3 regions of the Eubacterium sp. An3 genome follow, and region 2 is predicted to be linked to each of the others. Evidence: predicted binding sites of a transcription regulator. Region 2 holds the regulator's gene; each other region holds the start of a gene.

What was found. Region 2 encodes LexA, which represses DNA repair genes until DNA is damaged. Its sites were predicted from a motif close to CNAACANNTGTTNG; they were not measured.
Region 1: a site for LexA is predicted at 4,068-4,081, ahead of B5F87_RS12150 (putative DNA modification/repair radical SAM protein). Genes of this name have one in related genera too.
Region 3: a site for LexA is predicted at 7,055-7,068, ahead of B5F87_RS14800 (DNA polymerase IV). Genes of this name have one in related genera too.

The regions. Positions count from the first base shown of each region.
Region 1 is NZ_NFIR01000014.1:72,019-82,261, forward strand. Features, by position in the region: gene larE (ATP-dependent sacrificial sulfur transferase LarE) at 1-392, opposite strand, end outside; gene larB (nickel pincer cofactor biosynthesis protein LarB) at 452-1,213, opposite strand; gene glgD (glucose-1-phosphate adenylyltransferase subunit GlgD) at 1,439-2,587, opposite strand; gene B5F87_RS12145 (glucose-1-phosphate adenylyltransferase) at 2,581-3,789, opposite strand; gene B5F87_RS12150 (putative DNA modification/repair radical SAM protein) at 4,221-5,684, shown strand; gene B5F87_RS12155 (TIGR03915 family putative DNA repair protein) at 5,783-6,535, shown strand; gene B5F87_RS12160 (iron-containing alcohol dehydrogenase) at 6,718-8,076, shown strand; gene B5F87_RS12165 (aldehyde dehydrogenase) at 8,057-9,436, shown strand; gene B5F87_RS12170 (8-oxo-dGTP diphosphatase) at 9,522-9,995, opposite strand; gene B5F87_RS12175 (molecular chaperone HscC) at 10,043-10,243, opposite strand, start outside.
Region 2 is NZ_NFIR01000012.1:20,981-31,223, forward strand. Features, by position in the region: gene B5F87_RS11000 (ATP-dependent metallopeptidase FtsH/Yme1/Tma family protein) at 1-299, shown strand, start outside; gene B5F87_RS11005 (EFR1 family ferrodoxin) at 302-1,009, shown strand; gene B5F87_RS11010 (HAMP domain-containing sensor histidine kinase) at 1,015-2,067, opposite strand; gene B5F87_RS11015 (response regulator transcription factor) at 2,051-2,734, opposite strand; gene B5F87_RS11020 (DUF5685 family protein) at 3,101-3,913, shown strand; gene B5F87_RS11025 (J domain-containing protein) at 3,906-4,694, shown strand; gene dnaK (molecular chaperone DnaK) at 4,723-6,489, shown strand; gene B5F87_RS11035 (hypothetical protein) at 6,603-6,953, shown strand; gene lexA (transcriptional repressor LexA) at 7,106-7,732, opposite strand; gene B5F87_RS11045 (LysM peptidoglycan-binding domain-containing protein) at 7,969-8,442, shown strand; gene trxA (thioredoxin) at 8,637-8,942, shown strand; gene B5F87_RS11055 (rhodanese-like domain-containing protein) at 8,954-9,274, shown strand; gene B5F87_RS11060 (CoA-disulfide reductase) at 9,276-10,243, shown strand, end outside.
Region 3 is NZ_NFIR01000021.1:29,588-39,830, reverse strand. Features, by position in the region: gene B5F87_RS14845 (hypothetical protein) at 1-110, opposite strand, end outside; gene B5F87_RS14840 (macro domain-containing protein) at 118-786, opposite strand; gene B5F87_RS14835 (YodL domain-containing protein) at 807-1,538, opposite strand; gene B5F87_RS14830 (LPD11 domain-containing protein) at 1,605-2,051, opposite strand; gene B5F87_RS14825 (NADAR family protein) at 2,067-2,573, opposite strand; gene B5F87_RS14820 (hypothetical protein) at 2,651-2,899, opposite strand; gene B5F87_RS14815 (DUF3990 domain-containing protein) at 2,903-3,592, opposite strand; gene ligA (NAD-dependent DNA ligase LigA) at 3,749-5,746, opposite strand; gene B5F87_RS14805 (DUF5688 family protein) at 5,783-6,685, opposite strand; gene B5F87_RS14800 (DNA polymerase IV) at 7,096-8,364, shown strand; gene B5F87_RS14795 (hypothetical protein) at 8,383-8,700, shown strand; gene B5F87_RS14790 (hypothetical protein) at 8,700-9,029, shown strand; gene B5F87_RS14785 (SOS response-associated peptidase) at 9,040-9,621, shown strand; gene B5F87_RS14780 (response regulator transcription factor) at 9,698-10,243, shown strand, end outside.

The DNA of each region.
Region 1 (10,243 bases), on a different contig from region 2:
CCGTTTTCTGCTGCGATTGCCTTCATACGGGTAAAGAGCGCTGTCTTGCAAATGTAGCAGCGATCCGGTGGATTGTCGGCAAAGCACGGTACTGCCATCTCGTCAAATCGGAAAAGAATCTGCCGACAGCCGAGACTTTGGCAGAATTCGATAGATTCTGATCGTTCTCTGCCCGGGAATACCCGGGAGTCCGCGGTAATGGCGAGAACCTTATTTTCTGCCGCATCAGCGTTATCTGTGCCTCCGTTGCTTTCCTCTCCCTGCAGCGCGTCGCAGGCGGCTTTCAGGAGAAGGGCGGAATCCACGCCGCCAGAGAAGGCGATGGCAATTTTGCCTTTCTCTCTGATCCACGCTTTCAGTCGTTCCAGTTTCTCAAAGGCTTCCTGCGCCATATCTTGTTGTCTATTTATTTTCTCGTCAATCTTTGGCATAGTATTTCCTTTCCGTTAGATTATTTATTTTCTTTCGGCGCCCGCTCCGCCAGCCTGTTAATCTGTGTCGCCATGTAGCCGGCGCCGTATCCGTTGTCGATGTTCACCACGGCGATACCGTTGGCGCAGGAGTTGATCATGGTGAGAAGAGCCGAGAGGCCGTTCATGCTGGCGCCGTAACCTACGGAGGTCGGCACGGCGATGACCGGATTGGATACGAGGCCGCCAAGGACGCTGGCAAGCGCGCCCTCCATGCCTGCCACTGCCACCACGCAGTTGGCGCTCTGGATGGTGTCCACCCGGGACAGCAGCCGGTGGATGCCGCTGACGCCCACATCAAAGATACGCTCCACGTGGGTGCCAAAATATTCTGCGGTCTGGGCGGCTTCCTCGGCCACCGGGATGTCGGCGGTTCCCGCCGTGCAGACGGCCACACAGCCGATGTGCTTCTTATCCGGCTTTTCAGCCTTTAAAATGTGCGAAATATCATCGTAGATGATGTCCGGGATGACCTCTTTTACCAGCTCGTACTGATGCCGGCTGGCGCGGGTGCCGAATACTTCTCCGTTGTATTCGTACATTTTCTTATATATGGATACCAGGTAGTCGTCCGGCTTTCCGCTGCAGTAAATCACTTCCGGAAACCCGGAGCGGACTTCCCGGTGAAGGTCCAGTTTTGCGTAGCCCAGTTCCTCATAGGGCTCTCTCTTAAAATATTTTTCAGCTTCTTCCACGGAGATTTCTCCGTTTTTCACACGATTTAATACTTCTCTTGCTTCCATTTACATTTCCTTTCATTTTTCAGAACACCGGTTCCCTTTTTTTATTATAAACTGCCCCCTCCCTTTCGTAAAGTCATAGATTAGCTTTTTATCGCGCAGAAGATCATATTATTCACACATGCCATTTTATGCACCACAAAAAAGCCGCCGCCCCGGCGGAAATCTGTGATTTCTGTCCGGAGCAGCAGCTCCTCTTTATCAGCAAATGTATTGCTTTATGCTGTTTTATACGGTCTGTCTCTTTGCAACGAATACCGGGAAGGAATCTGTTCCGTTGAGGTGTTTATCCTCGGTAATGTGAACCTTCTTATCGGTGATCACATATTCGATATCTGCACCGTCTTCCACAATGGTATCCTGCATCAGGATACAGTTCTTCACTTTAGCGCCTTTTCCAACTTTGACGCCACGGAATAAGATACTGTTCTCCACTTCGCCTTCGATGACGCAGCCGTCGGCGATCATTACGTTGGATGCTTTGGCGTCGCCGATGTAGCGGGTCGGGTTATCGTCACGAATCTTTGTATAGATGGAATGTCCTGAGAACAGTGCGTCCAGATTGTCGTCGTCAAGGAGCTTCATGTTCTCATCGAAGTATCCTTTCAGGCTTAAAATACGTGCGGTATAACCGGTGTACTCATAGCCGCAGATCTTCATATCTTCAAGATGAGGAAGAAGAATATCTCTCTCAAAATAAATGCCGCCGCTGATAAATGCGGTGTTGATGGTATCAATAAGAAGTTCTCTTTCCATCACATAAACATTCATACCGTAGTTCTGTACGCCGGATTTGTTGGAATTAATATGAAGACCGTTGATTCTTCCTTCTTCATCTATATCATAAGTATAGTAGGTTCCTTTGCTGGAATCTTCTCTCATGGCAGCGGTATCTGCCGGAATCTCTTCTTTCTTATATGCTACGGTGATGTCCGCGCCGGAAGCGACATGGGCGTTGATCATCGCATTGAAATCAAAGTTCATGGCGATATTGGTATCGGACATAACCACGTATTTCTCTTTCTGAGCACGAAGGAATCCGAGGATACCTGCCATAGCTTCGATACGACCGCCGTAGACGCTCATGGACTTCTGTGCGAACGGAGGGAAAATGTTCAGACCACCGTTTTTACGCGCCAGATCCCATTCACGGCCGGAACCTAAATGGTCGGTCAGGGAGAAATAATTCTCACGAACCAAAATAGAAATATTATCAATACCGCAGTTCACCATACTGGATAAAAGAAAGTCAATCATACGGTAACGGCTTCCGAACGGAATGGAAGCCATCAAACGCTCATTGGTCAACTCGGATACAAGCTTGTCATAAATGTTCGGGAAAATAATTCCCAATGCATTTGTATTGGATCTTACCACTGTTCTTCACCATCCTTTACATTTTCATCAATCATAGCATTCGGGCCAATCTTTGCGTTGTCGCCGATATAAATGCCGGCTCCGATAGTCGCCACGCCGGATTCTTCTTCCGTAGGCATCGCGCCAACCTGCGCATTCTCACCAATCACAACATTTTCCGCGATAATACAATGTTTTACTACCGCACCGGACTTGATGATGGTTCCGCCCATGACAACAGCGTCTTCCACTACTGCGCCCTCTTCTACTTTTACGCCTGCAAAAAGGATGGAATGTTTTACTTCACCGGAAATCCGGCATCCATCTGTGATCATAGAATTCTCAATGACCGCGCCTTCTTTGATTCTGTGACCCGGCATACCGCTGTTCCGGCTGTAAATCTTCCAGTCGTCATCAAACAGATTGATACCGCTGTGCTCCGGATCGAGAATCTCCATGTTCGCTTCCCAGAGAGAGGAAATGGTTCCAACGTCTTTCCAGTAGCCGTTGAAACGGTAAGCATACATTTCTCTGCCGTCTCTTAAAAGATTCGGGATAATGTTATTACCAAAGTCATTTTCAGACTCCGGATCTTCCTCATCTTCAATAAGATATTTTTTGAGAATATCCCAGTTAAATATGTAAATACCCATGGAAGCCAGATTGGACTTCGGATTCTTCGGCTTCTCCTGGAACTCTGTAATCTTGTCGTTCTCATCGGTTACCATGAGACCGAAACGGGAAGCTTCATCCCATGGAACTTCCATAACGGCTACGCTGAATTCCGCTCCCTTTTCTTTATGGAACTGGAGGAAATCATTGTAATCCTGCTTACAGATCTGGTCACCGGAAAGGATGATGACATATTCCGGATCATATCTTTCAATAAAGTTAATGTTCTGATAAATGGCATTGGCCGTACCTTTATACCAGTCAGAACCGGATACCTGCTGATATGGTGATAATACATGCACACCACCGTACAGTCTGTCCAGATCCCATGGCTGTCCGTTGCCAATGTACTCATTCAGTACCAGCGGCTGATACTGTGTCAGGACACCCACTGTATCAATTCCTGAATTTACGCAGTTCGACAGCGGAAAGTCAATGATACGATACTTTCCTCCAAATGGAACTGCTGGTTTTGCCAGCTTCTGCGTCAGAGCGTAAAGGCGGGAACCCTGTCCTCCGGCAAGAAGCATTGCAATCATTTCTTTGCCCATTTCACTTAATCCTCCTTAAAAATTAGTATAAACAAGCGTGACGGACAAAAAAACACCCTCCTCATGGTTTTTCGTGTCCGTTCGTAATATTTCCATTAAAAAAAATATCATCTCCGCTCATTTTTATCTATTATAACAGATAGTTATAATTTTTAACAGATAAAAATCGGCTTTTTGCTTAATATTTTTAATTCTTTTATAAAAGAACACCGAATCTCTCATCATTTTTTACATATATTTCTATTTGATATTTGCAAAAAATTACCTTTTTATCATTTCGAACTTTTGTTCGTATTTTTCTTGCTTTCTCGGATAATATATGATAGCATAGAAAGCAAACATACATTCGATTTTATTTGTTGATCAGGCCATCGTGATCCAGGGAACGCCGTCCCGGATGACGGCCGACCGACAGCAGGGAGGTACACAGTATGAACACTACAGCAGGAACTCTTTCTTTGCAGGATAAACTAAATATTCTGGCCGACGCCGCCAAGTACGACGTGGCGTGTACGTCAAGCGGCTCGGACCGCCGTGGTAAGAAGGGCTTCCTGGGCAATGCGTCCGCCGCCGGTATCTGTCACAGTTTCGCCTCTGACGGCCGCTGTATTTCTCTGCTGAAGATTCTTCTGAGCAATGAGTGTATTTTCAACTGCCGTTACTGCCTGAACCGCTCCGATAATGACCGTCCCCGGGCTACGTTTACGCCGGAGGAGATCTGTACTCTGGTTGTGGAATTTTACCGTCGTAACTACATCGAAGGTCTGTTTTTAAGCTCCGGCGTGGTAAAGAGCCCTTCCTATACCATGGAACTTATGTATCAGACCATCTATCTTCTCAGGACCAGATACAGGTTTAACGGCTACATCCACGCCAAGGCCATTCCCGGAGCTCCTGAAGACCTCATCATGAAGACAGGCTTTCTGGTGGACAGGATGAGCGTCAACATAGAGCTTCCTTCCAGAGACAGTCTTAAATTGCTGGCACCGCACAAGAGTCCTGAGAATCTGATCCGCCCCATGCGCCAGATTCAACAGGGAATTACCGGACACCGCCTTGCCATCGGCAAAGATCCGCAGATGGAGCGGGCTTCCGGGATTCAATATCTCCCTCACACCATATTTAAGGATAATCCTTATAAGAAGCTTGGCTCAGGAAAACAGCTGCCCGGACTATTCGCAGCCACGGACAGCTCCTCTTCTTTCGTCCCTGCCGGTCAGAGCACTCAGATGATCATCGGCGCGTCCGGTGAGACTGATCTGGAACTTTTGTCTGTCACCCAGCGGCTCTATCAGCAGTACGATCTGAAGAGGGTTTTCTTCTCCGCCTATGTTCCTCTCAATGAGGATGCGGCACTGCCGGATATTCATACCGCCCCTCCCCTTCTGCGAGAACACAGGCTGTATCAGGCAGACTGGCTTCTCCGATATTACGGTTTCCATTCCGGAGAGCTTCTGAGCAAAGAACGTCCTAATTTTAATATTATGATCGATCCAAAATGTGACTGGGCCCTCCGGCATCTGGAACAGTTCCCTGTCGAGATTCAGTACGCAAGCTACGCGCAGCTTCTCCGGGTTCCCGGCATCGGTGTCAAGTCCGCCCGCCGGATCGTCCAGGCAAGGCGGCACAGCAGCCTTACTTTTGAACATTTGAAGAAAATGCGGGTCGTACTGAAAAGAGCACAGTATTTTATCACCTGCGGCGGAAAGATGCTGCACCGCATCCCCATTGAAGAGGACTTTATCACCCGCCGCCTCACCTGTGATAACTCCGGCAAGAACTGGGAGATCAGTCACCCGGAAACGTACCGGCAGCTTTCCCTCTTTGATGACTTTCACATTGACGGAGATGTGACCGTAGAAGATTCCGTCAAGACATTTTCGGGGCAGATGTAGAGACTGTGACATGCCAGAATGGATACTCTGCGCTGAGGACTCTATGTAGAAACCTATGCCCATTTTCACCTGCGAACTTTATTGCAAAGGAGATTGCCATGACCACTGTTTTTACATGTAAAGACCTGTTTGACGATATGATGACCTGCGTCTACGATGCATGGGCCTCCCGGCTTGGCCATGCAAACGTAAAGCTCCTGACGGAACCATTGGGAACGAGAGAACTGTTTTGCACCTACCGTCACATAGACGCCCAGCCGGACAAAGCCGCCAGCGTCGTCCGTACTATCCGGCAGAAGATTTCCGCTCATGCATGCCGCATGGTCTACCGCGCCGCCATGTCTGACCAGGAAGATAAGCTGGACGCCATTTACCGTTTTCTGAATCTGGGATTTTATCAGGGACCTTCTGTTCTTGACTGTCTGCAATATCCTGCTGTGATGCGTCTTTTCGAGCTTGACCGGAAGGTTTCCAATGAAGCACATTATTTTAAGGAATTTATCCGTTTTTTCAGCTACGAAAACCGTGTGCTTGTCAGCCATATCGAGCCCAGGAGCAACGTTCTTACATTGATATCCCCTTATTTTTCCGACCGCCTTCCTTCAGAAAACTGGATGATCATTGATGACGGCCGGATGCTTGCCATGGTTCACCCGGCTGATCAGCCGTGTTATCTCACCGCCCTTTCTCCTGAAGAAATGAAAGATCTGTCCAGAGAACCTGATGACGCTTTTGTGGGACTATGGAAGGGATTTTTTTCTCACATTGGCATCCATGAGAGAAAGAATCCCCGCTGCCAGAGATCCATGCTGCCTCTCTGGTACCGTAAAAACATGACGGAATTCCGGTAAATCAACTCCTGTAAGATTTCTCAGTGTAAGATTTCTCACGAAGAAGGCATTGACCTTTTCCCTTCAGAAGATGTATCATCATAACAGACCATAAGACGCTCATCCATGTAAGAATGCTGCACATCCAGTGCATATATTTTTTGTGGCTGCGCGCAGAATAACAGGAGAAAGGAATAATCATCATGCATCCAGTGAGAAAAATGTATTGTCGGACATTTCAGTCCGTCCTCAAGTTTTCCATTCCATTTCTGCCTTACCGCAATCCGAAGATTATCGGCAGCGTAAAAGGCATTCCGGACATATTAAAGAAAAAGAAATGTCGCTCCGTCCTCATCGTGACTGATAAGGGCATTGTCAGTCTCGGGCTTATCCAGAGACTAAAGAAGGTTTTGCGGGAGAATCATATCTCCTATGTTATTTATGATAAGACTGTAGCCAATCCTACTACCACCAATGTGTATGAGGCGGCAGCGCTCTATCAATCCCGCCATTGTTCCGCCATCATCGGCTTCGGCGGCGGTTCCAGTATTGACTGCGCCAAAGCCGTGGGTGTAAAAATTGCCCGCCCAAACAAGTCTCTGGCCAAAATGAAGGGCATCCTCAAAGTACACAAAAAGCTTCCTCTGTTAATTGCAGTACCTACCACTGCAGGCACCGGCAGCGAGACAACCATAGCTGCCGTCATCACCGACGCGGAAACAAGACATAAATATGCCATTAACGATTTTCCTCTGATTCCAAAGTACGCTGTGCTGGATCCTAAGGTTACATGCAGTCTGCCGCCGTTCATCACTGCCTGCACCGGCATGGACGCGCTTACCCATGCCGTGGAAGCTTACATCGGCAATTCCACTACACCGGGCACAAGGAAGAATGCTCTCATGGCTGTCTCCCTGATTTTTAAAAATCTGGACGCGGCTGTCAAGGACGGCAATAATCTGGAGGCCCGGAGAAACATGTTAAAGGCTTCCTATTACGCCGGCTGCGCATTCACTAAATCATATGTTGGCTACGTTCACGCCGTAGCGCATTCTCTGGGCGGCGCTTACAACGTGCCTCACGGCTATGCTAACGCAGTCCTTCTTCCTTACGTGCTGGATTCCTATGGAGAATGCATCCACAAAAAGCTGCATCAACTGGCCATTGCCGCAGGTATAGCAAAGAAAGATATTCCACATTATAAAGGAGCACGGATATTTATTTATGCCATTCAGGCTATGAAAAAACGGTACGGCATCAGCAATACAATAGAAGAGATTCGCGAGGAAGATATTCCCCGACTCAGCCACTATGCAGACAAAGAAGCCAATCCGCTCTACCCGGTTCCGGTTCTCATGAACGCCCAGGAGTTGGAGAAGTTTTACTACATGCTGATGCCGAAAAAGCGGAGAGAAACAGAACCGGCAATGGATTTTCAGGCTTATGCCAGAAAGGAAGCGCAGAGAGCTGCTGAAAAAGCCGCCGGCAAATCCAAACCTGAACCGGCTGTACCATCCGAAGAAATTATAATGGAGGAACAAAATGAAGAAAAAACAGATTGATATCATTCTGCGCAATCAGCATGATTTTTTTGAAAAAGGCGTCACACTGGATATATCTTTCCGGATACGGGCGCTGCAAAGACTGAAAGCATGTATTAAAAGAAATGAGAATGCCATTCACCGGGCGCTGCAAAAGGATCTGGGCAAGAGTTCTTATGAGAGTTATATGTGCGAAACCGGCATGGTTTACAGCGAGATCACATACATGCTGAAACACATCCGTTCTTTTGCCAGAGATGAACATGTTCCGACACCGCTGGCTCAGTTCCATGCAGTCAGCTTCAAAAAACCGTCTCCGTACGGAAATATTCTGATCATGAGCCCGTGGAACTACCCTTTTATGCTCACCATTGAGCCGCTGGTGGACGCCCTTGCCGCCGGCAACACCGCTGTTTTGAAGCCAAGCGCATATTCACCTCACACCAGCGAAGTCATCCGCAAAATCATACAGGAGTGTTTCCCGTCCAGTTATGTGGCTGTCGTCACCGGTGGACGGGAGGAAAATACCTGTCTGCTGCAGCAGCCTTTTGATTATATCTTTTTCACCGGCAGTCAGGCGGTAGGCAAAGAAGTCATGCGGCATGCTGCGGAACATCTGACCCCTGTCACGCTGGAACTGGGAGGCAAAAGTCCCTGCATCGTGGATAAATCTGCCAATCTGCGTCTGGCAGCCAGACGAATTGTCTTTGGCAAGTTTTTAAACTGCGGCCAGACCTGCGTGGCGCCGGATTACATTTATTGTGACCGCAGCGTCCGAAGCGCCCTTGTGGAAGAGATTTGCAAAGAAATAAAGCGGCAGTTCGGCAGCGATCCTCTCCGTAATCCGAATTACGGGAAGATCATCAACGAGAAACATTTCCGCCGGATTACCGGCTTAATCGATCCAAAAAAGATAGCATTCGGCGGCAATGTTAATCCCAAAACCCTGCAGATCGCACCAACAGTTCTTACAAACGTAAGCTTTAAGGACGCTGTTATGCAGGAGGAGATCTTTGGCCCGGTTCTCCCGGTTCTTACCTTCCACTCTCTGGACGAGGCCATCCGCCGGGTAAATGCACTGCCACACCCGCTGGCCTTATATTTCTTCACGAGAAATAAATCAGCTGCCAAAAAGGTGATGACCCGCTGCGGCTTCGGCGGAGGATGCATCAACGACACCATCATTCATCTTGCCACCAGCGAGATGGGCTTCGGAGGCTTCGGTCCAAGCGGCATGGGATCTTATCACGGGAAAGACGGATTCCGCACTTTCTCCCATTATAAGAGTATTGTTGACAAAAAATTATGGCTGGATCTGCCAATGCGATACCAGCCATATCGGTTCCTCTATGAAAAAATGGTTCGTTTTTTCCTGAGATAAACTTATTGATTCATTGTATATGCTCCGGGGCAGAGATGCTTTATCTTCTCTGCTCCGAAACATCATTTTGCCGCTTCAAAAACACCTATCTCCGCGTCAGTTCTTTTCCGTCCAGTGCCGCAAAGACCAGATCATCCCCTTCATAAGATAATTTTAATGAGAAAAACGGCGCGTCTTCTGCCAGCAGCTTTAAAAATATTTTGTCTCCTTCCCAAAGATTCAACCGGGATAATTCCTTCTTTGGCACCCACTCGAGGGTTCCCTCATCACAGGGACTCATCTTTCCTGTAAAATCATCGGCAGTATACAGGAACATATACTCTGTCACCCAGCGGTCTGATACGAAAGTCACGATTCCCCGCAGTCGGTAAGAGGTCAGAGTCAGCCCCGTCTCCTCCTTTACCTCCCGGAGCAGACATTCCTCCGGACTTTCCTTATCCTCAAACTTTCCTCCCACGCCGATCCATTTGTCTTTGTTGATATCCACTTTCTTTGATATCCGATGAAGCATCAGATAACAATCATCTTTTTCTATGTAACATAATGTTGTCGGTATCATTTCTTCTGTCCTTCCCATATTAGTGCACAATGGCCCAGCCAGCATTTCTACTGGCCGGACCAAAGTTCCTCCTCAATCCAGTCCAGGGCCTCCTCATAATCTTTTCTCGCCTCGGCGATCCGGTCCGGATCCTGTTTATCAAGGATATATTCAAATTGTCGTGTCACAGCCTCCAATTGCTCCCGGAGTTCTCCGGTAGCCTCCTCATAGAGACGTTCTCCCCGCAGCAGCAGAACCTTATTGGGTTC
Region 2 (10,243 bases):
AGGGACTGGCAGTGATTCATCCGGCCTACTATCGTCATATCCTGAAGGATGCGGAGGCAAAATTTACCCGGTTCGCAAAAGAAGTGTTTGGCGTAGAGACAGCGGAGGAAGGCATCAATGCGCTGGAAGCATTTATTAAGGAATGTGGTCTTCCGACATCCTGGAGCCAGCTTGCATCCAGAGTCGACATCACGCCGGAGCTGCTTCGCCGGGTGGCAGACACCTGCAACCTTATTCCGAGCGGACCACGCGCCCTTGACTGGGATGAAATCTATGAGATCCTCATGGAGTGTATGTAAAAATGAGAAATAGACGCGGCTATCTTCGGGGCAGTATCGATTCTGTCCTTGAAAAAGCTGCTTTTTATAAAATGGAGGTTAAAACAGAGATGTTATTTTACCCCATGGTAAAGGAATTCTTAAAAAAAGCAGACTTTGACACAGAGTATTTCTATATGGTGCTCACCTACGGAAACCGCCACGGCGGCGCTGCGGAGCTTGCCATGGATTACTGTGAATCCTGCGGCATCCATCCGTCCTATATCAACGTCCTTATGATGGTGGATAACTGGCTTCCGAGCTTCGACATGAATGAGCAGAAATGTATCGATAAAAAGGTGGAAGAACATTTGCGGGTCATAAAAGAAGAGATTGACAGCCGCACAGAGCGCATCTCACCGGTGACGGACGCCGACCGTGACGCCCACCAGCAGTTTCTGGCAGGGCAGGCAGCGCTTCCGGAGAATGCCTGGCAGTATATGATTCAGATAAAAGAGGAGTGCATCGGCTGCGGCATCTGCCAGAAAGTCTGTCCGTCCGGTTCCATCCGTATGGAAAACAGTAAAGCTGTGCACATTCCGGGAAACTGCCAGAGTTGTCTTGCCTGCGTGCATCATTGCCCGCAGAAGGCCATCGGTCTCAGCATTCCGGAAAAGAATCCGGACGCCCGGTACAGAAATGAACACATTTCCCTGCAGGAGATTATGGAAGCAAATGGGCAGGGCGCCTGAGTACGCTACTCTTCCGGCGATGGCAGCCGCACAGTAAAGACGCTGCCTTTACCCGGCTCGCTGGACACATGGATATCTCCGCCGCACAGGTCGAGGATGATCCTGCAGATGGCAAGGCCCAAGCCGTTGCCCTGCTCTTTCCGGGAGGAATCTCCCTGATAAAACTTCTCAAAAATGTGTTTCTTAGTCTCCTCCGTCATTCCGATGCCCCGGTCAGAAACAGTGACGGTGATATAGTTGTGGTACTGGCGCAGGGTGATGGCGACGGAGGAGCCGGGATTGGAAAACTTGACAGCGTTGCCGATCAGGTTGGTCCACACCTGGAACAACAGGGCGGACTGCCCGGTGTAGGATAGTTCCATCAGATCCACATCCAGAGTGATATTTTTTTTGCTCCACTTGGGCTCCAAAAGCACGATGGCCTCCCGGATCTGTTCGTCCAGCCGGTAGCGTACCGGTTCACGCAGGGCGTTCTGATTCTCCAGCCGGGATAACTGCAGAATATTGCTGGTCAGGTCGTTTAGCTTTTCAATATTGAAAAACGCCATCTGAATATATTCATTTCTCTCGTTTTCCGATAAATCCGGATCCTGCAGCAGAGTGACATAGCCGGCAATGGAAGAAAGGGGCGTTTTGAATTCGTGAGATACATTTGCTATAAAATCATTTCGCATGATCTCCACAGAATTCAGCTCCCTTGCCATAAAATTAAAATTGTCAATGGTCGTCCGGATTTCATCAATACTGCCCTGATAATCAATCTGCGAGCTGTAATCTCCTCTGGCAATCTGCCGGGAAGCGCGGCTCATCTCTTCCAGAGGATGGAAGACATTCCGCATCAGAAAGAAGGAAATCACATACCCAAGCAGAAAACAGAGAAGTCCGATCAGAACAAATGTGACGGTGATAGGAACAGTTACCGTGCCGACAGATATCCCATTTCTGGCCAGAAAATATAAAACGCCCGGTATCAGAAAGAAAAAGGGCAGAATGATTACAAAAAAGGTCAGTGTGAACCGTTTGCGGATGTTCCATATTTCTTTATTCCACTTCATCATTTTTCACCACCCGATATCCAAGACCACGTATGGTCACGATCTTAAAATCCACATTATCTTTAAAACGCTCCCGCAGACGGCTGATATGAACATCAAGCGTATGGGAATCTTCATAATTATTCATCCCCCAGATATCATCCAGAAGCTGCTGCCTTGTAAAAATCTGCCCCGGATAGGATAACATCTTGTAAAGAAGCTGAAATTCTTTCTGGGGAAGCATTTTTGTCCCTGTGTTATCCGTCACTGTCCATGTGTCATATTCCATACATGTGCCGCCAAAGGTGAGTCTGCGCTCGCTGACACTTTTGACCCGGCGCAAAAGGGCGTTTACCCTGAGCACCATCTCGTGAATGTCGATGGGCTTTACCATATAGTCGTCGGCGCCGGACTGAAAGCCCACCTGCTTATCGAGAATATCACTTTTGGCGGTGATGATCAAAACCGGCAGGTCGATGTTTGCGTCCCGCAGCTGGCGTATAAAAGAAAAACCATCCATGCCTGGCATCATGATATCTGTAATAATCAGATCAATGGTCTCATTGTCCAGAATATTCAGCGCTTCCGAGGCATTTCCCGCCGGGAAGGTATGGAAATTATTTTTTTCCAGAGTCTTACAAAAAAGTCGTTTCAGACTGTTGTCGTCCTCTACTACAAGTATTTTAAACATATCTGTCCTCCTTGCAAACTGTAACAGTTCAGCCATGTCATCCCGCAAAATATGTATTTATTGTGATTTCTGTGGCATTTTTCTTTATTTCCCGTTATTATAGACAGGAAAGCTCAATTTTAGCTCAACTCTTTCGCTGTCGGAGATATTGTATCATTTTTCTTTCCCGGCAAGCGTAACAAAAAAGTAAGAAAATCTCAATGAAAATTGAGGGTGAGTTGAGATAAATTTGAGGTTAGTATTGTTTAATAAGAATCGTTATTTTCCAATGTGCTGCCATGTCTGTTTTTCAGAGAGTCCTTCTCATAATGAAACGGCGGCCGGAATGAAAGAGAGAAAGGAGCGATTGCCACGTTTGGATATATTATCTGCAATAAAAAGGGGTTGTCCGAAGAGGAGCTGCGGAGATATCAGCAGACGTACTGCGGCGTCTGCCGAAGTTTAAAGAACCGATATGGACAGATGGCGCGGTTTTCCCTTAATTTTGACATGACATTTCTTGCGCTTTTTCTGACGGCCCTTTATGAGCCGGAGGAGAAAAAGGCGCTGTATCGCTGTCCTGTGCATCCGCTGAAGGAAAGAACGATTCTTCATAACAAATACATAGATTATGCGGCAGACATGACGATAGCACTTGCCTATTTTAAGTGTCTTGACGACTGGGAGGATGAGAAGAAGCATACCCGCCTTGCCTACAGCAAAATGCTGCAGGAGAAATATCAGGAGGTAGAGGCCCGGTACCCGCGGCAGTGCGGTACGATCAGGAAAAGTCTTGCGCAGCTTGCCGAGGTTGAAAAACATGCGCCGGAGCAGGCGGATATGGCGGTAAACTTATCCGGAAAGATGTTGTCGGAGGTTTTCGTCTTTGACGCCGATGATTTCTGGAGCGGCAGCCTGAGGAAGTTCGGATTCTCCCTGGGGCGTTTTATCTACCTGATGGATGCCGCCATGGATTATAAACAGGATAAAAGAAAAAATAATTATAATCCTCTTTTTTATATGGAAAGGAAGCCGGAGGAGATGGAAGATATACTGACAGACAGTATCAGCCTGGCCGCCGGTGAATTTGAAAAACTGCCTATCGTGACAGATGAACATCTGATTCGCAATGTCCTTTATGGAGGGGTATGGCAGAAATATTATGCGAAGTTCAGAGGAAAGGAGACCAGACATGGTTGATGACCCGTATAAAGTTCTGGGCGTCTCCCGGGACGCCAGCAAGGAGGAAATAAAAAAAGCATATCGGAAAATGGCAAAGAAATATCATCCGGATCTGCATCCCAATGATCCGGAGGCGACGCAGAAAATGAATGAGATCAACGAAGCCTATGATATGATTAACAATCCGGATAAATATCAGAGGCAGGCGCAGCAGAATGCCGGAAGAGGCGCCTATGGCAATACCGGTAATCCCTACGGCAATCCTTACGGAAACCGGCAGGGCTACGGCGGTTACGGCAGTTACGGAAACGGCGGTTATGGCAATGGGAATGGAGGCTATGGCAGCGGCGGTTACGGCGGCTATGGTTCCTTTGATTTTGATGATATTTTCGGAGGATTCGGGCGGGCCAGCTACGGCCCCGCAGGGCCGACGGTACAGCCAGGTGATAGTGATGTGATCCGTCAGGCTGTTCAAAATATCAATGCCCGGCGTTACGCCTACGCTGTGCAGGGGTTAAACACAGTGGTGAGCAGCGGCAGAAACGCCCGATGGTATTATTTAAGCGCTCTGGCCAACTACGGACAGGGCAATACGATTCTTGCCATGGAGCAGATCCAGCGCGCCGTTCAGATGGAACCGGGCAACGGTGTATACCAGCAGGCCATGCAGACCATGCGTCAGTCCGGCAGTACATACAATGAAACCGGACAGGAGTTTCAGAAGTACGCCGAAGGCATGGGACGTTTCTGTACCACATTTATGATGCTGCAGTTCTGCTGTCTGTGCTGCCGATGCTGATTTGTAAATGATAGATGGAGGAATGAAGATGAGCAGAATAATCGGAATCGACCTGGGAACCACCAACAGTTGTGTGGCTGTGGTGGAAAACGGACAGCCGGTCATCGTGCCGAACAGTTCCGGTGCAAGAACTACTCCCAGTGTCGTTGCATTTACTAAAAAGGGAGAACGACTGGTAGGCGATGTGGCAAGGCGGCAGGCGGCCACCAATCCGGACCGTACCATAAGTTCCGTCAAACGAGAGATGGGTACGGACTGGAGCATCCGCATTGACGGGAAGGATTATAAGCCGCAGACCATCAGCGCCATGGTTCTGATGCAGCTGAAGAAGGATGCGGAAGAGTATCTGGGTGAGACAGTGACTGGAGCAGTCATCACTGTCCCTGCCTATTTTAATGATGTGCAGCGGCAGGCGACGAAGGACGCGGGACGGATCGCGGGCCTTGATGTGAAGCGTATCATCAACGAGCCGACCAGCGCCGCTCTGTCCTACGGCCTTGACCACGGGGAAGCACAGAAAGTCATGGTTTACGATTTGGGCGGTGGTACATTTGACGTATCCGTCATCGAGATTGGCGACGACGTCATCGAGGTTCTGGCGACAGCCGGCGACAACCATCTGGGCGGCGACGACTTTGATGAGCGTATTGTCCGCTGGCTGGTAGCGGAGTGTAAGAATCAGAACAACGTAGATCCATCCGGCGATTTCACCGCCATGCAGCGCATCCGTGAGGCGGCGGAACAGGCAAAGAAAGAGCTTTCCACCGCCCAGAGCAGCAATATCGTGCTGCCGTATCTGATGCAGGCAAAGGGAACGCCGATTCATCTGGAGACAACGCTGACCCGGGCCAGATTCCAGGAGCTGATCCAGGATCTGGTGGAGCGGACCGCCGCGCCGGTACAGCAGGCGTTAAATGACGCGGGCATCGCCGCTTCCGAGCTTGGCCGTGTTCTGCTGGTGGGAGGTTCCACACGGATTCCTGCCGTCCAGGAAAAGGTTCGCATGCTGACCGGAAAGGAACCGTCCAGGAATATCAATCCTGACGAATGTGTCGCCATGGGCGCTGCTGTTCTTGGCAATACATTGCAGGGCAGCTCCTTAAGTGTGGCAGGTTCTGATCTGCTTCTCCTCGATGTGACGCCAATGAGCCTTTCCATCGAGACGGTGGGAGGCGTTGCCACCCGTCTGGTGGAGAGAAATACAACGCTCCCGACGAAGTATTCCCGAGTGTTCTCCACCGCCGCCCCGTATCAGCGGGATGTGGAGATTCACGTTCTTCAGGGTGAACGGCCTATGGCGAAGGATAACAAGACCATCGGAAAATTCCGGCTGAAGGGAATCCGCCGGGCTCCAGCCGGAGTGCCGCAGATTGAGGTTACCTTTGATATCGACACCAACGGAATCCTGAAAGTGTCAGCCAGAGATCTGGATACCGGCAAGGAGCAGTCCATTACCATCACCGCCGATGACCGTATGAGCGACGCGGAGATCGAACAGGCCATCCGGGACGCCCAGCAGTACGCCGGCCAGGATAACTTAAGGAAAGAAGCCATTGCTCTCACCGGCGACGCGCAAAAGGTTTTGAGTCAGGCGCAGCGGGCGTTGAAAAACGGCAGCAAACAGATCGACCGTGCCGTGAAAAAACAGGTAAAGGGTGATATTAACGCCCTTTCCAAACTCATGGGCAAGTTCCGCCTTGACCGGATGACGGAGGATGATCTGACAGCTATCCGTCAGGCAAAATACAATCTGGAACGGTCGGCGGGAGAGATTATCGCGCAGTATGGAAACTGAGGAAGAAAAATTTTTATAGAATATTCCTTGGATGAGTAATACATTTTGAAGAAAAGCATGTGTTCAGGAGGTGCAGAACCATAGATAAATTAAGATGGAAGTTATCCAATTTTATGCAGCAGAGAAACGGCAACGACGAGATGTGCCGGACCGTGTTTATCGCCTCGATCGTCGTGTACGTTCTTTCAATCATTTTCAGAAGTTCACTGCTTTATTGGCTGGCGTTTGTGGGAATCATTTATTCACTGTTTCGTATGTTTTCCAGAAATGTGGCGGCAAGACAGAAGGAAAATCAGCAGTTCCTTCAGTTCTTCAGCCTGCAGAAAAAGCGGTTCAATATGCGGAAAGAATACCGGATTTTTACCTGTAAAGGCTGCGGACAGCATATCCGTGTGCCGCGCAAAAAAGGAAAGGTGGAAGTGACCTGCCCGATCTGCGGAAGAAAGGCCATTCACCGAACATGAAAGACCGACAGGATTTCGTTTTCGTTATACGGAGGTTGTCTATAATGGCGTAAGAAAAAGGAAGCTTTCCTGAAAAATAAAAGCTTCCTTTTTGAACAATATGCAAAAAATAATCTTCAAAACCTATTGAAATTCTTATGGATTAAAAAAACTTATTGAAAAATGCGGAACAGGCCGATAACCTTTCCGACAACGGAAAAAGGAGTGGTCTGAGGTACGATAATTGGTTCCATAGCGTCATTTTCCGGCTGCAGGCGGAAATAACCGTCTTCCTTATAAAATCTCTTCACGGTGACAGAATCTTCCACCAGGGCGACGACAATCTCGCCGTCGGAAGCCGTTGGCGATTCCTCAACAAGAATGTAATCTCCGGAAAAAATACCAACATTTATCATACTTTCACCTTTGACCTTGAGCATAAAAGTCTGTTTGTTTTTTAAAAATTCCGGTGAAATCGGAAAATATCCTTCAATATTCTCAACAGCCAGAATCGGTTCGCCGGCTGTTACTGTACCGACAATCGGTACATTGACAAGTTCTCTTCTGGTCAGATTAAAATTATCGTCAATAATCTCGATAGCTCTCGGCTTCGTCGGGTCGCGTCGGATATATCCGTTCTTCTCCATAGTCTCCAGATGGGAATGAACGGAGGAGGTGGACTTCAGATGTACAGCCTCACAAATCTCCCGCACGGCCGGCGGATAGCCCCGGTTTAAAATCGACTCTTTTATAAATTCAAGAATCTCCTGTTGTTTAGGTGTAATCTTGCCATAACTCATATCAGAACTCCTTTTCAGTCAAACGTATGTTTTGTTCTCTACATTTTAACACTTTATACATAAGAAAACAAGTGTTTTCGAATATGTTTTCGGTTTTTCCACGTAAAAGAAAATATGTTCGAAAAAATGTTCGAAACCTGTTGACAAGAGAAAGTATGTTCGGTATAATGCAAACAAATGTACGAAACATATGTTTGCATATTATGAAGAGTTATGTCATACTGGAGGGATAAGAGATGGAAGGAAGAGCAAGAACTTATAATTGGACACCGTATCACAGTAATACAGAGAAGGCGGACAGAGAACGAAGCATTCATAAAGCATCGTCAGACAGATATGGCGTGAACGTCAGAAGATCCGTGAAAGCGCAGTACGCCCGCCGGCAGGCACGCCAGTCTTCCGGAAGCGGCAGCAAGCTGATCTTTCTGATTGCGGTTTCCGCCATGCTGTTGTTTGCGGGCATCGTTTTCTTTTCAGGTATGACGCCATCCGGTATGTCTGTCGTTGAGGCGAACCAGCAGCTTGGAGAGCTTCAGTACAGAATTATCGAGATTCAGAAAGGTGACAGCCTCTGGAGCATCGCAAAAGAGAACATGAATCCGGGATTTAACGATATTTTCGATTATATCCGCGAGGTGAAGCGATGTAACCAGCTTGACTCCGATAAGATTACCGCCGGGAATTATCTGATGATTCCTTATTACGAATAAGCCGTTTTTGTCGTGTGGTTTTATGAAGATTTCCGCATAATATAATTATATTAGTCTGGCACCTGTACTTTCTGATAAACGTTTATAGAGGACAGGTGCCTTCTGTTTTTCGGCCTTTTGTGATAAAATCACAGAAAAGAATCTTTTCCTGTGATAAGCTGGCATCATCAAGATTTGAACAGGAGGAAAAATAAATGTCAGCATTAAATATAACAAAACAGAATTTTCAGGAGGAAGTCCTTAACAGTGATAAGAAGGTGTTGATCGATTTCTGGGCTGCATGGTGCGGTCCGTGCCGCAGAGTCTCTCCGGTTATCGAGGAGATTGCGGAGGAAAGACCGGACGTCAAAGTATGTAAGGTCAATGTAGATGAGCAGCAGGAACTGGCAGCAGAGTTTCAGATTATGAGTATTCCCGCGCTGGTCGTTATGGAACATGGAAAGATTGTGAACCAGTCAGTGGGTGCGCGGCCGAAAGCTCAGATATTAGATTTGTTATAGGGGAGGCGCCAATGAATCTATTCGATTTTTTCAGAACAGAAGATATTAATGAAGGAGTACGTCAGTTTGAACAGACGTCGGAAGCAGTACTTCTGGATGTAAGAACGGCAGAAGAATATCAGGAGGGGCATATCCCGAAAAGTATAAATATTCCCCTCCATGAGATTTTTGAAGTGGCCGAGATTATTTCTAATCATAACATTCCGTTATACGTATACTGTCAGAGCGGGGCAAGAAGCGGCCAGGCAGTGGAGAGCTTGAAGAAAATGGGATATACAGAAGTAAAAAATATTGGTGGAATCAACCAATACAGAGGAAAGGTGGAGAAGTAACATGAGTAAAAAGATTATTATTGTCGGCGGAGTAGCAGGGGGAGCAACAGCCGCAGCACGTATTCGCAGACTTGACGAGCAGGCAGAGATCATCGTCTTCGAACGTTCCGGTTTCGTATCTTATGCCAACTGCGGACTTCCATACTATATTGGAGGAGTGATTCAGGACAAAGAAGAACTGACGCTGCAGACGCCGGAGAATTTCCGGGAGCGTTTTCGGATTGATGTGCGGGTGCGGCATGAAGTCACTGCGATTCATCCTGACAAAAAAACAGTATCTGTGAAGAATTTAAAGACCGGCGAAGAATTCGAAGAAAACTATGACAAGCTTCTGTTATCTCCAGGAGCAAGACCGGTGCAGCCGAATCTGCCGGGAGTCGGCATTGATAATCTTTTTACATTGCGGACTGTGGAAGATACACTTCGTATTCGTGAATTTGTCCTGAAAGAAAAGCCAAAGTCCGCTGTTCTTGCAGGCGGCGGCTATATTGGACTGGAAGTCGCGGAGAATCTTCGGGAAATTGGCATGGATGTGACTATTGTGCAGCGACCAAACCAGGTTTTGAATCCGCTGGATTATGAGATGGCAACCTTTGTTCATGCAAAGATGCGCGAAAAAGGAATTCATTTGATGCTTGGCCATTCCGTAGAAGGGTTTGAACAAAAAGACGGCAAAACTATGGTCATATTAAAAGACGGCGAACCATTGAAGACTGATATGGTCGTTCTGGCCATCGGTGTTGCTCCGGATACCCGCCTCGCCAAAGATGCGGGTATCTCTCTCGGCATCAAAAACAGCATTGTGGTCAATGAACGAATGGAGACTTCCGTGCCGGATATCTACGCGGTTGGCGACGCGGTGGAGGTTCATCACCGGATAACCGGGCAGAAAGCGCTGATTTCTCTGGCAGGACCGGCCAATAAACAGGGACGGATTGCTGCCGATAATATCTGTGGAGGCAACAGTTC
Region 3 (10,243 bases), on a different contig from region 2:
AAAATATAATGCTGATCCGGATGCTTACAGCGAAAAGAAGCCCGGCTGTTACCGTAGGGACGAAAGGAATTGCAAAACTCACATTCACTGCACTTCATCTTTTCTTTCATATCGTTATTACCTCATAATTTTCTTTTTATTATTTGCATACATGAGAGCTTCCGCCACGCTGATCTGAAATGTTTCTTCAAACCAGTGCCAGATTTCTTCCCGATGTGTTCCAGCTGAAAATCCGTGCCAGGCTTGCTCAATACATTCTGTTTCCGGGTTCATAGGGATGTCTCCAAATTCTGTCCAGAGACGCCGGATGCTGTCCGGCAGGTACAGGATGGTAAGGGTAAAGCAAGACTCGGAAAACAGGGGGATGAGGATACGGCTGTAGACCGTCTCCCAGTCGCCGCCTGCAAGCCCGCATCCCAGATAACCGGGAATGGCAATCTGCGACAATTCCCGCTGTGCTGCCAGGAACATCATGGCAGTCAGGCTCTGTCTCAGTGCCGCATAATCGGTATCTAATCCTCTGCCTGTGGGAATATTCTCGGCAAACAGATGCGCCACATACTGAGTGGTGCCGGTATCCATCCGCAGCATCAAAGAGCAGGATCCTAGAAGTTCCTCTTTATTCTTCCTGCAAATCTGCTGGTATGTCCGATACTGTTCTGCTGTCAAAATACGATGCCGGATCTGCCTGGCTACGCCTGCCCCCATGATACCCAGGCAGTTGACCTGGTGGGCGATAATGGCAGCATCAGAACGAAGCAGATCCCCTTTCCTTTCTTTGATCATAGATTTTCCTCCATTTGTTTTTAAAGATATTCATAGGTTACATTTTGGCTCTGGCACCATTCCTCCACCAGATTCAGGTTTAGCGGGCTGTGCGCCGGGTGACGGGAGATCCAAACCGAAGGTTTAGGGCTGTGATACCATAAATCTTCCGGAGCCGGCCCTTGCGTATCCTCGAACAGAAGGACAGCAGGACGTTCCAGAAAATCTCGCTGCCGCCAAGGGGACTCTTCCTTCTCCTGGTAACGGAACCGGTAGCCGAGTTGGCACTGACTGTATTTGCAGCGTTGGAGCTGAACCTGGATACAGGGATGAATGGAAATTCCGCTGTTATCCATATAGGCCAGATAACCGGACTTGGACCGGCTGACCTGCTCATAAGGGATATAATCATGATTTTGGACGGGCAACATGGCGCTTTCTTTCTGAAATGATATTTGAGGAAAGCCAAACGTATCACAGAAATAGAAGCGGCTTTCTGCCGGCGAGTCCTGTATTTCCAGAATGTCAGAGACTGACATGGAATGTCCGGTGAAACCTATCTTTTCCAGATAGCAGGTATCCGCTTCATCCTTGCGGTTAAAAATCCGGTAGATTTCTTCCAGCGTGGTGACTTCAGTCTCTCCGCAGAATACGGATTCATAAATTTCTGCAGGCGGTGATGGATACCCGGCTTTTTGAAAATAGGAAAGGGGCATAAACATCAGCCGGTCCTGATCCAATTCCGGGATGATCTGATAGATCGTTATTTTCATAAGACATCGTCCTCCTTTGCCAAAGAAGGACCTCCCTGGTTGGAAGATCCTTCGTAATCATTATGGTTATTCGTTACACAATTCTTTTTCATAGTTCAGGAGCTGCTCCCAGGTCAGCCATTCCGGTTTCCCGTCTGAAGGTAACCCCTCCCATAACTCTTTCATGCGATTAATGTGCTGTTGTGGATTGCTCTCAGATAAGATGGTAACACTTCGGTTCCCGTAACCGAGAAAATATTCACAGTCACTCTGCATCCGGCTTAGCATCATATACTGGAACTCATACGGGTTTCTTCGGAACGGTTCTGACTCAAAGGTATATTCCTGCTGGATGTGAGATACTGGCTCCCCATCCAGGTCATTCCTTGTAGTAGAATACAAGTCCGGGGGTTCGGATTTCCCCAGGTTAAGGTCTTTCCAGAACCGTCCGTACTGATCCTCATAAGTTGGACAAGAAAAATCATCTATGCCGATGAATTTCAGCGTCAAGACCGTCTGTTTCTTTTCTTCCATGCTTCATTCACCTCGTTATGCAATCTCATTTTCCATTCCCATGCTCCATTTCAGCTTTTCACGCACGTCCATCAGGATAAGCCCTAACTGGTTTTCCCCATGGCCGTTGACCTTGCCCCAGAAGTAATCGCCCCAGGTATTGCCTTCCTCAAGAACACTGTTTCCTGTGGCAATCAGGGCATCCCGCAGCTTTGGGTTCTGCATGAATTTACACATACAGATTTCATACATCAGGGAAATCTTTACCTTATCCCAGTCCGGGCGCAGCGTGAGGTTCTTTCCACGCTTTTTGGCTTCTGCCGGGTTATGCAGGCGGAAAATAGAGAATTGCTGCTGCTCTTTTGCACAGCAGGTCTTCTGCGCCTGGAAAGCGGCTTCATTATTGGCGTAGGTCTGCCCCATGTAGGTAACAGGAGCCGGATAAAAATTACTGAGAAATGCGTATTTTCCTGTAAAAGAGGAGATGACATTCCTGTGAGTTTGTTTATGGATAGTTTCTTTTGGTTGATCATTGGATTTCATGCACATTCCTTTCCGCACAAAAAAAGGAACCGCCTATCCTATAGGTAGTTCCCTTCTTAAACATAGTGCTTAAATCTTCAGTTTGTCTGTAATTCTTTTTGCTCCTGCTCTTCATAGAACCGGTCTGCGATGTACCCTGCCGACTCCGCCCAAAGCGTATTCTCGGTATTCTGCAGAGCCTGATACGTCTTAGAATGGTAAAAGGCTCCGGCGGCATCTTGGAAAGAAAGATGGCTCCGTTCCTTGATGATGTCGATCACATCCCGGATCTGGATACACAGGTTCATCGTGATATCTTTGTTATTGAAAAAATATTTTCCTTCCATAGTTTACGAAACCTCCCTTCGGGATTCCAGCGTCAGGTGCTCCAGGGCAAGGGGCGTATGGAAAGACACCTGGTTGTTTACTTTATTATAGCGAAGCCTTTCCACTGCTTCCTCGGCTTTTAAAATACCTGACAGGTATAACTGCACAGTCTCCATTGTATTGTCGTCTGCAACAGGCCCTACGACCACATCATAAGCGTGCTGGATGCCGCCTTTCGTGCGATTTTCTTTGATAAACTCCAGCCACTCCTGATCCAGAGCAGCAAAGTGCTTGATCTTCAGGTCCTCTGTCTGGCGGAACAAGTAACGGTAAACATATCTGCCGCCTTTGTGGGAGCGCAGATAAAGACGTCTGGCCCATTCCTCCGCCTGGCTTTCCAAGACGGTACAGTAAAATCCCCGGCCAAAGTCACGGCGATTATGGGATTTTCCCAGGTCAATCTCATCAAATGCGATGTTGGAACCGTGGTAAAGCACCAGTTCCAGAGCATTTTCTTTGATGATTTCCTCCACATATTGAAAAGTCTCTTCCATATCTAACTGATGAAGCGTTTCGTGCTGTATCAGGATTTTTTCAAAAACCTGATGCTTACAGAAGAGATCAAAGACGTCCCCTTCAGACAGATGATATTTTTGTGCGTAATACTCGACTGCTTGTACAGATAAGATTTCCACATCGGATTGAATACTCATACTCATCATTGCCTCCATTTGCCTCTATTATACCCAAAGGAAACGGGATGTTCAACGCAAAAAAACAAGCGTATCTGCCCTTTCCATACTGCCAGACAGGTAATTTTTGGAGAAGCTGCTTGTCAGGCAGCTTCCCCAAGTGGATCATGTACAATCTTATGCAATCATTGCTAAAAACTCTGCTTCTGACAGGATCGTGACGCCAAGAGCCTGGGCTTTGGCCAGCTTACTGCCAGCTTTTTCCCCGCAGATCAGGTAGTCGGTCTTTTTGGATACCGAGCTGCCCGGCTTTGCGCCAAGCGCCAGGATCTGGTCGTTGATCTCTGAGCGGGTAAAGTTTTCCAGCTTTCCGGTTGCTACGATAGTCTTTCCTGCAAATTCAGTATTTTTTGCCATAGTGGTTTCTTCCTTTCTTTCTTCAAATATAAATTCTTTCTGTAACGTGTCCCAGAGCATCAGATTTTCTTCATCCGCAAACCAGTCGTGAATGTTCTGGTCCAGTGTGGCGCCAAAATCCTCTAACTGTGTGAAATCATAGTCATCGGTGGCAGCCGCCCGGAAGGCATCCAGACTGCCGGAGAATACGGTATCCAATACCCGGCTTTTTGTACGGCCTACCATGGGAATATCCATGCTGATCAGATAGCGGACAAAGGTGGTGCTGCGGCTGGCCTGGATTGCGTTCCAGAGCCGGTCAAAGGATTTCTCCCCGAACCCTTCCAGCCGGATGATTTCTTCCCGGTGCTGATCCAGATGGTAGATGTCATGGAAGGTCTGAAGGTATCCCAGATTCAGGAATTTCTCCAGGGTAGCCTCACTTAACCCTTCAATATTCATGGCTTTCCGGCATACGAAATGGACGAATTTTTTCAACTGCTGGCTTTCACAGGAGGGATTGCTGCAGTGTACGGTTTCAATGATCCGTCCTTTTTCTCCTTTTTTTCGATGGAGTTCTGTCGAAGCGCCGCAGCACGGGCAGATAGCAGGGGCTGCATCCCGGTAATGTCCACGGTCCAGGTTCTCCTCTACATGGGGAATGATCATGTTCCGTTTGGATACCAGGATACGGCATCCCGGCACCAGCTCCAGTTCCCGGATAAAGGTGAGGTTATGAAGCGTGGCTCTGGATACCGAGCATCCGTCTATTTCCACGGTGTCAAAGACTGCCACAGGTGCCAGTTCCCCGAAACGGGAGGGCGTCCATTCAATACTCTGGAGAACGGTTTCATAGGTTTCGTCCTCAAATTTGAAAGCAAGTCCGTCCTTGTAGTGGTGTCCGGTTCTTCCGCAGCTTGCGGAATACGCCAGGTCATCGAAGATCAGTACCATTCCGTCAATGGGAAGATCCAGTGTTTCTGCCTTCTCCTTCAGGTCCTGGATACGAAGCTCCAGATATTCCGGCGAAATCTGATCCGGATTGAGGGGAATATACGGGCAGGAACCAAAGCCCAGTTTTGATAACTGGTACAGACGTTCCTCCCGGCTGTTGCTGTTTTCTCCCTCGTCCAGCCCTTCCAGTACGTTGAAGGGAAGAAAGGTGACACAGCGGTCTTTGCAATTCTCAGGATCCAGGCTCCGCACAGATCCGGCAGCCAGGTTCCGGGCGTTTTTATAAGGTTCCCCGTTCTTGTCCCGGAGTGTGATGTTCAGCCGTTCAAAATCCTTTCTGTGTATGAAGGCTTCCCCGGTGACAACCAGCCGTTTCTTATAAGCAATGGAGATCGGTACATTCTCAAAGGTGGGAATGTTATGGGTGATATCTTCCCCGATCTCCCCGTCTCCTCTGGTGGATGCCTCTGTCAGCCTGCCGTTTTCGTAGGTGAGTTTTACCGTAAGGCCATCCAGCTTCAGCATAAGCAAAGCTGCGTGATTGCCGCAGAAACGGCACAAATCTTCCACCTGCTTTGTCTTATCCAGGGACAGAAGCGGATGGGGATGTGGTACTTTCTCCAGTTCGCTGACCGGCGGGTAGCCTACGGTCTGGGTTGGGGAATTGGAGTAGATGATCCCTGTTTCCTTTTCCAGACTTTCCAGCTGTTCGTACATCCGGTCATACTCCGCATCGGAGATTTCCGGTGCATTCAGGTTATAGTAGGCGTGACGGTGTTTGTTAAGGTTGTCTACAAGCAATTTTACTTCTTTTACATGGTGCATGATTGGATGCTCCTTTCTTGGGATTCGCATAAATTATTAAGCGCATTTTAAGGTATGTAAATTACGGTCATAGTAGTATGGATGTGATGACAGAATGTCCGTATCCAACACGGTTGTCTGATTGACAGATGTAATTAACTCTGAAAGACCTCCTTCTTCTGGAGACAAATGTTTACGCAGAATCAGAAGCTCGTGGATACTACTGGGAATTACATAGAAATCCTCCTGTAATACTTCTGCTATTTTTTCCAACATATTGTCATACAGGATACAAGCTGCACCGTCTATACGGCTTTGATTCGTTAAGACCAGAAGGTCTTCCTCCGGCATTACAGATAATGGGGCGGTAAGATTTTCTGACATTTCGTTAAGCGTGGCGCATACCGACTGAAGTGAATAGGGAAACAGTCGGCAAGTGTTCTTATGGGCATACTTGTATAATTCGTTTTGCTGGATTCCCCAGAGATCCAAATGGGAATTATGAATGAGAAAACCAGCAGTCTGTTCATCCGTGTTCGCAATGCAGCAATAGAAAACGATTGCCAAATCAAGATACGGGATATAAGGAATATCGTCCAAAAGATCCTTGTTCATATCCAGATTGATTAATTTATAGATGATTTTTTCCTTCAGTTCCTCGAAATTAGTTAAGTCCTTCAGCTTAAAATCTCCAGTCTGCTTGGCGTTCCGATATAACTTATATATGGTTTTTGCTATCTCTTCAAAAGATGATCCATTACACAAGTCTCTATAGAAATCATCCAGATAGATAACCGGGGATGCTGAGAAACGCTCTCCATCGGAGGCGTCTTCAATGAGAAGACCTTGGCAGAGGGTTTGATTGTTCTTTCTCGCCGTGTATGTGCTGACAGTAACGTCAGCACCGAGGTTCTCCTCCAGATACGTTTTTACTTGCATTTCAAATTCTTTGTAAGTCATTTTGATTCTCCTTTCTGTTACCATGTCCATCCGGAGCATTGAAAAATAACCCTCCTTTCCCATGTTCAGGCATAAAAAAAGAGAATGACGCAAAATGTTCATTCTCTGACAGCGTGCAGTTCCCTGCAAAATAAAAAAAGCCAGAAGGTACTGCCCTGGAGGCATAGTATCCCTCTGACTGATTACAAACCTAAACAGCGTGTGATAAATCCTTTCCGGATAGACACAAAATATATGGTACGAATTTAGTATAACACTAGATATAGTAGTGGTCAAATGAAAAATAGCTCTACACACCTATATATAGCATAACAAATAAGCAGCACCCCTTTGTACGTCAGGTTTTGACAGAAAAATCCTCTTGACGAAAGAACATATGTTCGCCATAATAAGAGAAAAAGGAGGCGAACATGAGTTTGGAAAGAAGAAACGTTATTTTTCATATTGATGTAAATTCCGCATTTCTGAGCTGGGAAGCTGTTTACCGCCTCCACCATTTAGGCGGGAAGGAGGATCTGCGGGAAAAGGTGTCTGCGGTTGGCGGTGATATGGCAATGCGGCACGGAATTATATTGGCGAAATCTATTCCGGCCAAAAAGTTCCATATAAAAACGGGAGAAACTATTCTGGAGGCGAAACAGAAATGTCCGGAGTTGATTCTGGTTCCGCCTAACTATGGGCTATATGAAAAGTGCTCCAAGGCATTTATGGATATCTTGCGCCAGTATTCTCCAACCGTAGAGCAATACTCGATAGACGAAGCCTTTGTGGATATGACAGGTACGGAAGGACTCTGGGGCGATGCGGTGACGGCAGCATATAGGATGAAAGATCAAATCCGGGATACGCTGGGATTTACCGTCAATATCGGGATCTCGGAGAACAAGCTGTTGGCCAAGATGGCATCAGATTTCCAGAAGCCAGACCGGGTGCATACGCTGTGGCATAATGAGATTGAAGATAAAATGTGGCCGCTTCCGGTGAGTGATTTATTTTTTGTGGGTAGGGCGACTGCAAAAAAGCTGTTTAACCTGGGGATCCATACCATAGGGGAACTGGCCCATGCGGACCCGCATCTGCTGAAAGTCCATCTGAAAAAGCACGGGGAGGTCATCTGGGCGTTTGCCAATGGGATGGATGTATCCGTGGTGCAGTCTGAAGCCCCGGCCAATAAAGGATACGGGAACTCCACCACCATTGCCTTTGATGTAACGGATGCGTCCACTGCGAAGCTGGTGTTGTTGGCGTTGGCGGAGACGGTGGGAACCAGACTGCGGGCAGCAAAGGTGCGGGCGGAAGTGATTGCTGTGGGAATCAAATCTCATGACCTGCGTTATGCCAGCCACCAGATGACGCTGCGGAACACTACGAACATTACCATTGAGATCCATCGCTGTGTCTGCCAGCTTTTTGACCAATTATGGGATGGGACAGCCATCCGGCATCTGGGGATCCACACCAGCCGGGTAAAGGATGGGTTCAATATGTGCCAGTTGGATATGTTTGACACGACAGATTATGAAAAGCTGGAGAAAATGGACGCAACGGTGGACCGGATCCGTGGACGGTATGGGATTGACTCGGTAAAGCGGGCGGCATTTGTCGGAAGTCCGATTGACCTATGTCCGGTGGAATCTCAAGAGAAAAAAGGACTGTTGATTATAAGAAAATCGGGGTAAAATAGGAGGTAGAGATCTATGAACATGGGGATTGGAACGAACACCCAGAAACCGGATGAGGGCGAGCTGAAAAGAAAAATGAAGGAAATTGCCTGTTCTGTCTGGTATACGAGCAAAGGCAGAACAATTCCTATGATGTTCAAATATCAAGATGAGGAAGGCGTAATTCATAAAGTTACGCACATTAATGTACAGAAGCAGGCAGAAAAATTTTATTGTGGTATTCCTATTCAGGAGTTCTGCTGTAGTACAGTGGTGGAAAATCAGGAATATCTATTTCGGTTATATTATTATCCGGAGTCGCATTGTTGGAAGGTAAGTTGGGGAGAGGAATAGTGAATAAGCATATTTTAAAATTTCCAGAGGAGGGATTAAAGCAACTGCAGTTTTTTATGGAAGGACTAAGCTTTCCTGTGGCAGTTGCTGCATATACAGAACAGGATATTGTGAAGATCTCTTATCTGGTCCGGCTGCTTCAGAGGGGCGATATTCATAGCACCTATGCACTGTGTATCTGGTGTATCCGTCAGGGGATCATTTATCAGATATTGTTTCGGTTTTCTTTTAAAGCGATGATTAAAAATCCTGTTCGTACCTATGATTATTTACGGCTCCAGAGATTGCTGAAGAAATGCAGGGAACAAACGCTGGGAAAGTCGAGATAAGGAGAAGAAAATGTGTGGACGTTATTATGTGGATGATGAGACGGCAAGGGAGATTGAGAAGCTGGTACGGGATCTGGATAGGAAATTGCAGATAGAGCGCACTGGTGATGTTTTCCCAGCGCAAAATGCTACAATAATAAAAGGGCAGGAGCACCATCTTGCTGCAGAACAGATGCGGTGGGGCTTTCCGGGATTTGAGAAAGGAAAGCTGCTGATCAATGCAAGGGCAGAGACTGCACTGGAGCGCCCTACGTTCCGGGAGAGTGTACAGGATCGGCGCTGTATTATCCCTGCCAGGGGATTTTATGAGTGGAATAAGAGCAAGGAGAAGTTTACCTTTGAGCGGAAAGAAACACCGGTTCTGTTTATGGCAGGATGCTATAACCGGTATGAAGGCCAGGAGAGGTTCGTGATCCTGACCACAGACGCAAACTCTTCCGTGGCACCGGTCCATAACCGGATGCCGCTGATCCTGGAGCCAGAGGAGTTAGGGGACTGGGTGTTGGATGATCAGGCAACAGAATCTTTGCTGCATAAGACACCGGTGCTGCTGGAACAGCGTGCAGAATATGAGCAGATGAGGTTGTTTTAGTGCGCTAGTATTTGGTATAATTGGCAAACTAGGGGTGTGTTTGAAACGACAACATTATAAAGCGAGGAAAATTAACATGGCTAATATCTTAGTTGTAGAAGATGAAAAGAATATGCAGGAGATCATTGCTGAATATATGCAGCGTGGTGGACATACCTGCTTTACGGCTGATGATGGTGTAGACGCCTTAATGATATTGAAAAATAATCCAATGGACTTAATGATACTGGATGTGATGATGCCTCACCTTGACGGCTTTTCTGTCTGTAAGATGGCAAGAGAAATGAGCAATCTCCCTATTATTATACTGACCGCCAAAAGCGAAGAAGAAGATAAACTGAAAGGATATAAGTTGGGGGCTGATGATTATATCACAAAACCATTCAGCCCTAAAGTATTACTGGCAAAAGTAGGCGCGCTGCTTCGCCGTTCTTCCACCGTACCAACGGATGCTCTGAATGTGGGGAAAATTTCAATCATTCCAGCATCCCACAAAACATTTGTCAATGGACAGGAAATCACTTTGACCCATAAGGAATATGAATTACTGTATTTCTTCATGGTAAATCCCGGCCAGATATTCAGCAGAGAGCAGTTACTTAATCGGATTTGGGGATATGAT